Regions from separate parts of the Saccharicrinis fermentans DSM 9555 genome, predicted to be linked through region 1. Evidence: riboswitches for the same ligand, from Rfam matches in the RefSeq annotation. Region 1 holds a riboswitch; each other region holds the start of a gene.

Region 1 (3,197 bases):
TAACATGGCGTTATTTTTTAGCTTTCGGGCCAGAAACAGAACCATAAACAATACCCAAAAGGCACCGGCAAAGGCAGCTCCGGTAATGGTAAGCGAGCCAAACCACCCCAGACTGGAAAGTGAGATTCCCTTGAGAGCTTCCAGAAGTAGCACGACTATAGCAACACCTAGTCCTGCACCAGAGCTGATGCCTAATATGGAGGGGCCTGCCAGTGGATTTCTAAATAAGGTTTGCATTTGAAGTCCTCCTGCCGCCAAACCTGCACCTGCCAGCAAGGCAGTAATTGCAGTGGGAAAACGGGATTTAAGCAGGATGTTTTGCCAAATTTCGTTATCGATAGGAAAGCCCAACATCCATTTTACTACGGTTTGAAATGGGATATAAACCGATCCCAGAGAGATGTTAAGAATAAACAACCCAATTAGCAATATGGTCAACACCAAAAATGCATAATGTTTTCTCCCTTTTGCGTGTTTATATTGCATACTGGATTATTCTTTTGATAATTTTTTATAATATACCAATTTGTGATCCTGCATAAGTGTAGGGTGAAATAACTTTACCAGATCAGATAAGACAACATCCGGTTCCAGTAAGCCCTTTTCGTATAACATCGAATGATTTGTATTAGAAAAGACTATGTTTTTATCTTTGAAGGCTTTGAAATCGGCATAGCGACTGTCTTCATTCTTCAGCAGTGAATAGCTATACTCCTCTTCATAATTAACAGTGATGGACCAGTAATCGCATTGTCCGGCAGCTTCATATACAGTTTCAAAGTCATAGCTATGCGAACCGGTTCCATGTCTATCCTTAAAAACATAATGAACGCCAGCATCATTTAAAAAGTTGGCATTATAGCTCTCAGCAGCCGCTGTATACCAAACACCTTGGTACACTTTGCCTAGAAATACACTGGGTTTGTTCTTTGAACTGGTGGCGATGGTCTTTACCTTATGGTACCGTTGTGCAATTTCATTTACTTTTACAATAGCTTCCTCTTCCTTATTAAAAAAGGCCGCCACATATACCAACCACTCCACTCTTCCCAAGGGTGTATTTTCAAGGTAGCTGCTGTTGGTGGTGATTTTAATGCCTGCACTCCGTATGGGGTCATAAAAATCTTCTTTAAAAGGAGATACCATCATCATATCGGGGTTTAGGGCTAGCAGTAATTCTAAGTCAGGGGCAAAGGCAGTTCCTATATTGCGTATATTACCTTCTTTTAAACCTTGTTTTACTTTTGGATTACTTACATACTGAGGTTCCGCCATGCCAACCAGTTGATCCAAAACTTGAAGTTCATTGGCATAGCATATCTGGGTAGAGGCTACTGAAATCCATTTCTCCACCGGTATTTTGATGGCAGAAGGGTGATCTTTTAAGAATTGTTCATTGTCGGATAGCAATGTAATGAGGGGTTCAGCATTGTCGTCCCAAGGATGACGTACCTCTATTTTTTTATGATCTTTAAAGTATTTGATGGAAAAACGGTTGGCATACTTGGGCTGATAGATGGTGTCAGCCTTTAGTTTGTCCTGACCGATTTTTTTACTGCTTTGCTTTTGGTTACAGGCCATCAGTGCTAGTACAAGCACCACTAACCATCCATTTTTTTTTACTGTCATCACTTTAATTTCCCGAAAGTTAAACGATTATTTATAATTATTTTTGTGGCAGGTTTTCCGACTTTCTTTTGGAGCATCTTCCCATCTGCCTATTGGCAGACAGTGATGGAACGCTCACCCATAGTCTGGGCAGAATACGGCTGCGGGCACAGTTCCTGACTCCCTCCTAAACTGAAGCTTACAGGATTCCCTTTTATAATGCTATGTGCAATACCACACTACCTCCATTTTGTGCTGTAGTCACTATATAATAGTAACAATGCTTCAAATAGATGGTGGCAAAAATACATTAAAAAAACACACAAAAAAAGGGTCGCCACCTTTGGTAACGACCCCTTATATTTTGGTGGGCAAAAATTATTTCTCGATATACACAAGTAAAGCCGAGTAGGTATTCACTTCCTGACTTGAGTGTGCAGAATATTTTATATCAACAACATTGTCCGGTCCAACATTATTATCATCAATAAAGTCGTTGATTTGCAAATCAATGGCCTTATCAAAATCATCTACTCCGGTGTATTGAAAGTGTTTTGTTTTAATCTTGCTCATAATTCTATTTTTTTTACTAGTTTTTAAATGCTTATGATTGATACGAGCAGAGTGCTAATTTGATTCAAAATTGTTGTATAAAGTTTATTTGGTTTTATGGATTAAAGATATTGTTGGATGGATTGCTCTTTTCTTATGAGTATTGGGATGTTTTAATGGAGAAAGGAGTTCGAGCTATTGCGCCTCCATCCATGAAGAGAACTCTTGAAACTCCTGGTTGTTTTCTGACATCCACAATAATACATCCTGGTTAAAACGGCAGCCACTGATGTAATAGCTAAAAGCTTCATCTAACTCATTTCTGTGTAATTTAGAAAAGAAGTTGACATAAAAATCCCACCAGAACCCGTCTTTATCAACAGCTGATTCTTCCAGTACTTTGAAGAGAGTTGTGCTGTTGCTAACGAATTTATTTAATAGTTTATTTTTAACTTTTGATTTTGCATGGTCTTCCGAAAAATCAGATGGTTGAATCATGCTTACAGCTAATTCTGCATTGGCAAACTCGCCATAATTAAATCCGGCTTTAATCAGTTGAATATCTCGTTGTCCTTTCACACGAACGCCTTGGTTCCATAATGATTCCAGCATGTCATAGGCCGTAGAGCTACGGTCGCTGTCTTGTTCCAGTAGTAAAAAATAATACAAAGGCAGCATGCTCTGTACACGTTCTCCCATATCGAACATGGTATATGCCAATAAAAGGTGGCTGCTGGCGTGTGCTGGGTATATCTCAATGGCAGAGATGGTATGCTCCATTGCTTCTTCCATCTGGTGATTGTTAAAGCAGGATAATGCTAGGTTGTAGTGTAAAAGGTAGTTGGATGGGTGCTTTTTTAGGGCTTCGCGATAGATCTTTCTGGCTTTTTTCGTTCTGCCCAGATTCTCCCATGCTGAGGCATTGATTAAATAAGCATCTTTGCTATATTCACCATCTTTCTTTAGTAGTTTGCTGCTGTAAATTGCGGCTGATTCATAGTCTTGCAATGTTAGATAAGTGGCCGCTATCTGGTAAC
Region 2 (3,197 bases), 430 kb from region 1:
TATGAAAACACTGATACCACATGGGTTGATGTTTTGTTCTGGCGAGTTATATGTGGCCATTGAAGATTAAATTTAAACATATGAAGGATATAAAATTAACGAGCTATAGTCACGGCGCCGGCTGTGGCTGTAAAATTTCGCCTCAGGTTCTCGATTCAATATTGGTGAGTAGTGTTACTCCTGTTTTGGATGATAGGTTATTGGTGGGTAATGATAGTCGTGATGATGCGGCCGTTTATGATATGGGAAATGGAATGGGCATCATTAGTACAACAGATTTTTTTATGCCTATTGTTGATGATCCTTTTTCGTTTGGGAAGATTGCTGCGGCCAATGCCATAAGTGATGTGTATGCCATGGGTGGACAGCCTTTAATGGCCATTGCTATTTTGGGCTGGCCCATTAATAAAATCCCGGCAGAAGTGGCGAGTGAGGTTTTGAACGGAGGACGTGAAGCGTGTAAAGAAGCTGGGATTATACTGGCAGGAGGACATAGCATTGATAGCCCAGAACCTATATTTGGTTTGGCTGTAACAGGAAAAGTGGACTTGAATCATCTTAAACAAAATAATACCGCAACAGAGGGGTGTCGATTATATCTAACAAAACCGTTGGGCGTTGGGATTCTTACTACAGCCCAGAAAAAAGGACTGCTAAAAGAAGAGCATAAAAATGTGGCTCCGGATGCGATGAGTAAGTTAAATAAGATAGGTCAGGATTTGTCCAGAATTTCAGGGGTAAAAGCCATGACGGATGTTACTGGTTTTGGTTTGTTGGGTCATCTGCGTGAGATGTGTGAAGGGAGTAAGTTGACCGCGTATATCAAGCATGAAAATATACCTCGATTTGATATGTTAGACGAATATATTGCGCAGGACTGTATCCCCGGAGGTACCCATCGAAATTGGGACAGCTTTGGAGATAAGATTAATTTGGCCGATTTGCGTTTGAAAAGTTTGCTTTGTGATCCACAAACAAGTGGTGGATTATTGATTGCCGTTGAGCCAGCGTCATGCAGAGATGTAGAGGAACTGCTTAAAAAATATGATGTGGAAGCCAAAAGCTTTGGAGAGTTGAAAGCTCAAGCAGAAAAATGGGTAGTGGTAAGCTAAGTTAACTTCGTGTTTTACCATATAAAAACTCCCGTTTAACTTTGGTTGAACGGGAGTTTGTATCTTTCAAAATAAGAAAGTATTAAAGCTTTATGAGCTTAACTCTTCCGACCTGACCGCTTTTTAATTTGCATTCAATTCCTTTCAGGTGAAAGGGTGCTTCATCAATAACATCCTGAACAACACCGTGTGTTAAATGTCCTGAGCGCTCATCTTGTTTCTGAAGAATCGCTACTTTTGTTCCCTTCTTAATGTTTTTTCTTTCTCTTCCGTCCATTAATCTGTCACTTATAAATATATAATCGTTATTCTATTTTGATGTGCTTTTATTAAAGTTAATTCGTCAAAGCGAAGTGCCTATTATAGTTGTGTTTTGTTGTGAAAAATGGCCTACAAATTTATTACAATAGTGTAATATAAGCAAATGTTAGTTCAGTGTTAAGCGTATTTTAACTTTTTTTTACCAATGGACAGGTGTAGTCTGAAAACAAAAGTTCTTTTGTTTTTTATTTAGTTAGCTCTTCAACCTTGGGTGTTCAGTAATCATTTATTATTAAGTCTCTGTTTATTGCAATAGTAAATTAATTACTTAATTTTGCGGCCGTAAATGGTTCTTTTAGTTGTATGAACATACAATTGGATTAAAAGGGAATGCAGTGAAAATCTGCAACAGTTCCCGCTGCTGTAAGTCCACCTCCGGTATTCCGGAAACAAGGGGTTTTTAAACTTCTGCCACTGTTTGTCATCAGATGAATGGGAAGGCATAAAAACCTGGACAAGTCAGAAGACCTGCCATTACTTAATATTTTAAACATTTTGCTTCCGGGAAAGAAGTTATTGTTTTGAGCAGTTTTTCATTGTTCTTACATTATTCTCTTGATTTACGGAATTGCAAAGTGAAGTTGTTATTTTAAACTTTTACTATGCAAAGGATTATTAATGTAGCTGTTATGCTATTGCTTACAGCATTTATTGCGCATGCGCAGGAGGCTGAGCTAAAAGGAGTGGTCATCCTCAAAAACAACCAGCAGCCCTTACCGGGTGCCAACGTTTATTTTTCTGGGACAACAACAGGTACGGCCACAAACAACAAAGGGGTGTATCAATTAAAGAAGTTAAAGCCAGGGGTCTATGACTTAAGTGTTTCATTTTCTGGATTTAAGAAGGTGAAAAAAAGTGTGTCTCTCCAGAAGGGGGAGAATGTTGTGAATATTGAAATGGTTGAGTCGGACCATAGCTTGGGCGAGATTGTGGTGACTGGTACAGGAACGGCTCATCATTTAAAAACGGCTCCTGTACCCACCGAACTTATTAGTAAAAAGGCTATTGCCAATGCAGGGGCATCTGATTTTAACGATTTGATGCTCAATATAAGCCCATCCTTCGAGTTTAACCCCGGAACAATGGGCTCTTTTATGTCAATCAATGGTTTAGGCAATGATTTTATATTGGTTTTGATTGATGGTAAACGTATGTACGGAGATATTGGAGGACAGAATGATTTGAGTCGCATTAACCCTGATGATGTTGAACGCATTGAAATATTAAAAGGGGCAGCTTCTTTGCTGTATGGCTCTGATGCCATTGCAGGGGTGATTAATATCATTACCAAAAAATCGAAGCAAAAACTGAATGTGTCCAATACCACCCGTATTCGTGATTATGCTACGATCCAACAAAGTAATACGGTTGATTTAAATTTTGGAAAAATATCGTGGAATGGAAATTTTAATCATAAAAGCAGTAATGGTTGGCAATTGAGTCCATACGAATTGGATGGAAATGACTTGGTGGAAACCGAGGCAAAGGCTCAAAATAAATATACAGATCATACCTTTAGTCAGGTGTTAACCTTTCGTGCCAGCGATAAATGGGAGGTGTATGCTGGTCATTCAGTTTACGAAAAAGATATGTTCAGACCACAGTCAGTGGGTAAGTATGGATATTACTTTGATGATAAGACCTTTGAAATGGGAGCTAAGTATTTGTTGAATAGAAAGGATTATATTTCATTGGATTACAATTATGACCAATTCCGTTACTATTATAGGTATAACCAAGATTACAAAGATTATTCCGATGGTG
Region 3 (3,197 bases), 5.4 Mb from region 1:
TGGAAATTTGTACAGGTGGAATCACATGATGGGTCGCAATCAAAAGCCCGTGTATTACTTACAGTAAATCCATCCCAGTAAGGCATACTGCTCCAAGTAGTATCGGCATAGTGCATAAAAGTCAAACATTCTTCCTCATAATTCCAAAATCCTCTATTGGCAGCTATTTGGTCGTTGTATTCATAAGTATGATTCCATACCTTTGTATAGGTATATTTATCTATTAACGAATCTGTACTAATTTCAAAATCAGCAGTATAACAATCATCACAGCTACGTGATGCCGATTGAGATGTGCTGAGAGAAGCAGTTGGAGTAGATTTCTTACTTGCTGGTGATTCAGTAGTTTTGTTACCTTGTAATGCTTGTATAGCATATACATTTTCTGGCCTTTGTGCTAAAAGGCTCATAGAGCAACACAAGAATATTGCAACTAATAAGTACATTTGTTTCATAATGCAATTTTTAAATTATTATTAATTGTGTTATTACTGAGGGACGGCAGATAGTTTTGGCGAACGCTGCCGTTCCGTTTTTAAAATCTTTTTTAAATTGTCTTTAATTTTAATGTCGGTATTTTATATTGTGCAAATTCAAAGGAACCGAATAGGATCCCGCAATAAACTAAATCACCCATTAATGAATTTTTAAAGAATGGAATAGCCACAGTGTAGCATGTTAGTAAACCGCTAAAGTCTTTTGTGTACATTGTCTCGGAAGTCCACACCCCAAAATTTGAGATTAAAAAGAACAATAGTGATGCTGATAAAGAAGCTACAAGGATGTTTTGAGGTTTAATTGGTTTAAGAAGAAAGAAACCAAGCTCACCAATGATAATGAAAGCCAGGTATGTCCAATAAAATCCTGGATAGAAAAAGGTGAAACCATTGAAATACTGAGCGTAAATAGTGTTGTTTATGACTATATCGCTAAGCCACATGGATAAAACCGGGATAATAAGTGCAATGTGCTTTTTTGAAAAGTAGGCTGAACTAAACAGTGCCATAGCCGCTATGGGTGCAAAATTTGGAGGATGTGGTATTAATCTGCTAAAAGCTGCAAATAATACTAAAAGGGAAAGAACCCCAAAACGAATGTCAATTTTTTGTTTTTTCATCGTTACTGCAATTTTCGTTACCTATTAAGTTTTGATTTTGCAGCATACGATGAGAAAGGAAGGCCAAGGAAACATCGTTCTGATTAGCTATCTGTTCTCCGCAGACTGCAAAATCTATGTTATACTGGCAGGTCTTCTGACTTATCTCACTTTAGGTTCCTTCTCATCCGCCAACTGGCGGGCAATGGAATAATACCTAAAGCTGTTTTGAGAATTACAGCAGCGGGAACTGTTGTCGAATTACACGACATTCCCTTTTAATTTCTATTTCAATTAAACTGATTGTTAAATTGAAATTTGAAAACCAATGATGCGACAAATATACTTTACAAATAATGATTCTCAGCTAAAAAAATGAAAAATAGTTTTAAACAATCTGTAACCCAGAGGAAATGGGAGCTAGAGTATTAGATATTTTTTTTCTATTGATAACGAAAATATTGAAGACTCTTTATTTTGAAGTAAACTTGCACAGTCACTTATTGGTTTCTTAACACATCTTTTTTTTGTGTTTGGATGAAAAGGGAATCTTGTTAAAATCAGGAGCTGTCCCCGCAGCTGTAAGTCTATTTACGTTTTGGTAATCAAAAAAGTCATTGTCCCGATATAATTGTAGCTAATGAGCAAACTTACCCAAAAGGAGGTCAACCATACTATACAAATTCAACCCAATTGCCTGTAAATTATACTGATGATTTATTTGAGGCTTTACGTATTCAATATTCATTGCAAACCAAATATACCGGAGGTACTGTTTTTCATACTTCCTTAGGCGAAAGCCAACTGCCAACAAGTTCGGTAAAGCAGTTAATTAAAAAAGTGACAGCAAACTATAAGCTTCCATAAACAAAGCTTGATAGATTACCCAGGTAATATATCGGCAGTAATATTTACTTGTGGCTGCAATTTTAGTTGTAATTATTGTCACAATCCTCAATTAATAGATTCTGATCTAAAAGACCATTCAAATGAGTTAAGCGAAGAAGTGATTTTGGAATGGATTAGCCAAAATAGCAAAATGCTTGATGCTGTTGTTGTAACTGGGGGTGAGCCAACGTTACATAGTATGTTACCCAGTTTCATTCAGAAGATTAAGCAATTAAGGATTAAAGCGAAAATGCCAGCAGATTTAAACCTGTTTTTAAGGCTCCCGCTAGGCTAATGGCCTAGCGGCAGTCTACTCCTTTAGCTTTGTATTGGACAATCAGATTAAAATAACTTAGTTTTGAATTAACCGAAAAGAGTAAAAGTGAACTAAGGTCTACTCCAGTTTTTTAGGACTATCAATCAAATTAGTCTTTTACTCTTTCATTGAAATGAACCAGTTAGAATCTTAGGTTTTCAGGCTTATTAAAGGAGTTGTTCGGCTCCTTTTATACAGGTTCGATGCCTGTGTAAAAGGAAAAGGTATGCCTTAAATAAAGCATACCTTAATGCAAAGAAATCTTCGGTATAATAATCACCATCGGTCGCTGTTCGGCAAGAATAAAGTTAGAAATTAATTCTTTAAAAATGTTTGTTTAAGTCTTAGAATTCGATTGTATGTAGGGCTATATCTATTCTTAAATTTGAAAGCTAAATTACCATTTATAAGGTACAGTTCCTGTTGAATCAATAGAATGTTCCCATTTTTCAACATAAGAAGAGCCTGTTAAAAATTCATCGTCCATACGCTTAAGCTCCTCTGTTAGAGTTTCCTCTAAATTTTTAATGATAGATTCAAAAGCGGGATCTCCTTTTAAGTTTTTTAGCTGGTATGGATCTGAAACATTATCAAAAAGTAACCAATCTCCAGATAAATCTTTGGCGTACGTATACTTTTTTGTTATAACACCTCTAAATTCTTTTCCTCCTCTAGCTCTACTCCATTGACCAAATGGTTGGATACAAGTTACAAGAGAAGCCTTCCGAGTGTCTTCTTTTTTTCCAAGCAATACATCTGTAATATCTTCTCCATCTAAATTTGCAGGTATATTCAATCCTGACATTCCCAACATAGTAGGTAATATATCCAAGGAATTTAATAGGAAATCGCTTTTTTTACCATTAGTTCCAAATAGTGCCGGATATTTAATTATAA
Region 4 (3,197 bases), 410 kb from region 1:
TGTTTCTTTCAGTCTGTTCTCACTTCTTTTTCCTGAGGTAAGAACAACCTCTCCACAGGTACTTTCAAATGCCACTCTAACCTGTTGCCGGATACTCTCCAGAAATGCTTTATTGGAATAAGGCTCTACTATACCACTGGTGCCCAAAATTGAAATACCTCCAAGCACACCAACACGCGAGTTAAAGGTTTGTTTGGCCAGCTCTTCCCCTTCCGGCACAAAGGGCTTAACAGCAAAACCATGTGCTAAACGATATTCCTCTATCATCTGACTTAGCATGTCCGTAATCATTTTACGAGGAACTGGATTGATCGCCGGCTCACCAACTTGCACTTGCAAACCAGGCAAAGTGACTTCACCAACACCTTTACCCCTCTGAAAATGAATACCCACAATATCACTGATGGATAGCTCACAACCAATCTCTTTGGCATGTGTAACGTCGGCATCATCACCTGCATCCTTCACCACGACACAAGCTGCCGATTTTTCACTTAGTTCCTGCGAAAAAATCACCAGTCTCACTTTCTCTCCTCCCGGCAAAACCACCTCTACCCAGGCAGGAAACGCTCCTTCCATCAATGCGATACAACAGGCTTTGGCACATGCCGCAACACAGGTGCCGGTTGTAAAACCTCTTCTTAAGACTCCTTCTTCTTTTAATGCTGATTTTTTTAACTCATAAAACAACTGTAAAAATCCCTTCGGATTATTCGCTACCTGTTTAAATTGCGGTAAAGCTGGTCTACGCACCACCCATAGCGGTATATTCAACTGACAAGCAGCCTGTACCTTGGCCTCAAAAAAACCCGACTCTCCACTCTCTTTACTCATAAGAAGTTCGGCATGCAGCTCTTTAGATAGAGCAACCAAACCATCCTTATCTCCTTCCGGTTTCATGGGTATAATATAATGAGAAGGAATACCCGATGCCTTGGCTTTCTCCCTGCTCAAAGCCGTATCTAAGATCCTAAAATAAAGCCGCTTACTCTCTCCGACCGACTTAAAGCGTTCGATCGTCTGCACCCCCGTTAAGGCCAATATATTTTCATACGTACTATTCAATAAGGCATTATTCATCTCCTCATACGAATCAAAATACCGCAACAAGGGAGAAGCAAACGAAGAATACTGCCGCTCATAACGAATCACCTCTATCTGCCTAGCCGCAGCAACGCAACCTATGTTGTGATGCAATTCCTTCGCAAAGGGATGGGCAGCATCAATTATCAATCGAATATTGTTTTCTTCACAAAAAGTATTCAGAGCCTCCTGATTCATAGCTCCAAATATCCTTTTCCCTTTAATTTGTTGATGCACATCTGACTTTGTAGAATAAAAATATGCTTGTCCTATCTGATCAAACAGTTCTGCAACTATCATCCCTTCTGTTGTTCCTCCAAAAACCAATACCATAATCCTTTTCTTAAATTTTCACTGTTTTATCTAAGCCCTGAAAAGACAAAAGTAAAAATTCATAGATAATTAAAAACCCTCATGTTATCATAAAACTTATTTGCGCAATCTATTTACCTAAATAAATTTTTTATATATTTGTCGCAAAATAATGGTGATTATCTCTTCTACAGTTGAGATAAGAGAGGGAATCCGGTGAAAATCCGGAACAGTACCCGCTACTGTAAGTCCGGGTTTTAATTGCAACAACAATTAAAATCTTTTGTATCTACACCACTGTTCGACAAAAATCGAATGGGAAGGTTACAAAGAAGGACAAGTCAGGAAACCTGCCATTGCAATAACTTTTTATTTTAAGCTTCCGGGAAAAGAGGTTAAAATTGTTCTGTGTTTTATTTGTACACTTGCTTTTACGAGCTACTTTTCTGGTTGCATAGAACCGTTATCTATGTATAAAAACATACTGAGCGTTGTTACGTTATTCATATGCATGACAACATATGCACAAAATATTATCCTCGAGGGGAACGTAAGCTGTAGCGGCACCCAGGAGGTCTTACCCTTTGCCAATGTATATATCGACAGTCTGTATAACACAGCCACCATTACTAAAAAAGATGGCTCGTATAAACTTCACCCTTCTTCTACAGGAACATACAATTTGTGCGTTTCGCATATAGGATATGAAAAATTTTGCACCACGGTTCATGTGAATAAAGGCATCAACCATATTGACATCACCCTAAGCCCTTCCTCCTATAAGATGAACCCCATTGTTGTCACCGGAACGGGAACACAACATAGAGTAGATGATGTACCGGTACAAACGGAAATCATCACCCAGAAAGATATTCAGGAAATAGCAGGGCGAAATATGGAAGATATTATATCCGGCATCTCATCCTCGGTTGATTTCACATCCAGCTCCATGGGTACAAATATAAAAATTAACGGACTGGGCGCAGATTATGTACTCATCCTTCTAAATGGCAAAAGGCTCACTGGTGGAGTTGGAGGATATACCGACCTTAGTAGAATCAGCACAGATGATATTGAACAAATTGAAATTGTCAAAGGGGCATCTTCAACCCTATATGGATCCGATGCCATTGCCGGGGTAATCAATATCATTACAAAAAAAGAAAAGAAGAAAACTACCATCTCTAACAACACGCGAATGGGAGAGTATGGTGATTTCAAACAATTCAACGCCTTCTCCTACAACAAAGGAGCACTTTCTTCAAAAACAACGTTCTCCTATCAACAAATCGATGGTTGGCAGCTCAATAACATGAAATATAATCCATCTTGGGAAAGCAATCACAACCTACCTTTTTTAGTTCGCACATATGATAAACCAGTAAACAAATCACGTGGTTATACCATCACCCAAAATTTTGATTACCATTTTTCAAAAAAACTACAAATACATACGCACGCTTCTTGGTACGAAAAAACGCTTTACTTTCCATTTAAAGGACGAATGCATAACTATTATTACAACAATCAAAATGCAGCATTGGGTGTATACTATAAGTTAAAAAACAAAAACTATATGGAGCTGAATATTGATTATGGAAATTACTTGTATTACAACGAATATCCATACAAATATAATGAGACATACATCACAAATGACGATCTAATTAAGGTGACCTATTATCCTGGCGATCGTTTTAGAAATTCGGCACAAAGAATCATAAATGCACAGTTTAAAACTGTTGTACATATGAACTCAAAGAACAAATTAAGTATGGGTGCTGAACTGATGAGCGATAAGC

What was found. A riboswitch is a leader RNA that binds a small molecule or an ion and turns the genes downstream of it on or off. The one in region 1 is predicted to bind cobalamin.
Region 2: linked by a shared signal. The riboswitch ahead of CYTFE_RS27530 (TonB-dependent receptor) and the one ahead of CYTFE_RS27810 (ABC transporter substrate-binding protein) in region 1 are both predicted to bind cobalamin.
Region 3: linked by a shared signal. The riboswitch ahead of CYTFE_RS0100715 (DUF6580 family putative transport protein) and the one ahead of CYTFE_RS27810 (ABC transporter substrate-binding protein) in region 1 are both predicted to bind cobalamin.
Region 4: linked by a shared signal. The riboswitch ahead of CYTFE_RS0121215 (TonB-dependent receptor) and the one ahead of CYTFE_RS27810 (ABC transporter substrate-binding protein) in region 1 are both predicted to bind cobalamin.

Annotation. Positions count from the first base shown of each region.
Region 1 covers NZ_KI912107.1:5,553,101-5,556,297, forward strand. The annotation lists gene CYTFE_RS0122795 (iron ABC transporter permease) at 1-486, opposite strand, end outside; gene CYTFE_RS27810 (ABC transporter substrate-binding protein) at 493-1,629, opposite strand; cobalamin riboswitch at 1,660-1,862, opposite strand; gene CYTFE_RS0122805 (hypothetical protein) at 1,987-2,181, opposite strand; gene CYTFE_RS0122810 (tetratricopeptide repeat protein) at 2,356-3,197, opposite strand, start outside.
Region 2 covers NZ_KI912107.1:5,122,950-5,126,146, forward strand. The annotation lists gene selD (selenide, water dikinase SelD) at 81-1,112, shown strand; gene CYTFE_RS0121130 (YwbE family protein) at 1,195-1,389, opposite strand; cobalamin riboswitch at 1,704-1,923, shown strand; gene CYTFE_RS27530 (TonB-dependent receptor) at 2,036-3,197, shown strand, end outside.
Region 3 covers NZ_KI912107.1:142,877-146,073, forward strand. The annotation lists gene CYTFE_RS0100710 (DUF4465 domain-containing protein) at 1-455, opposite strand, end outside; gene CYTFE_RS0100715 (DUF6580 family putative transport protein) at 548-1,117, opposite strand; cobalamin riboswitch at 1,227-1,441, opposite strand; cobalamin riboswitch at 1,585-1,768, shown strand; gene nrdD (anaerobic ribonucleoside-triphosphate reductase) at 1,727-1,963, shown strand; gene CYTFE_RS31750 (radical SAM protein) at 1,971-2,279, shown strand; gene CYTFE_RS24365 (sulfatase family protein) at 2,698-3,197, opposite strand, start outside.
Region 4 covers NZ_KI912107.1:5,145,237-5,148,433, reverse strand. The annotation lists gene cbiD (cobalt-precorrin-5B (C(1))-methyltransferase CbiD) at 1-1,416, opposite strand, end outside; cobalamin riboswitch at 1,552-1,767, shown strand; gene CYTFE_RS0121215 (TonB-dependent receptor) at 1,907-3,197, shown strand, end outside.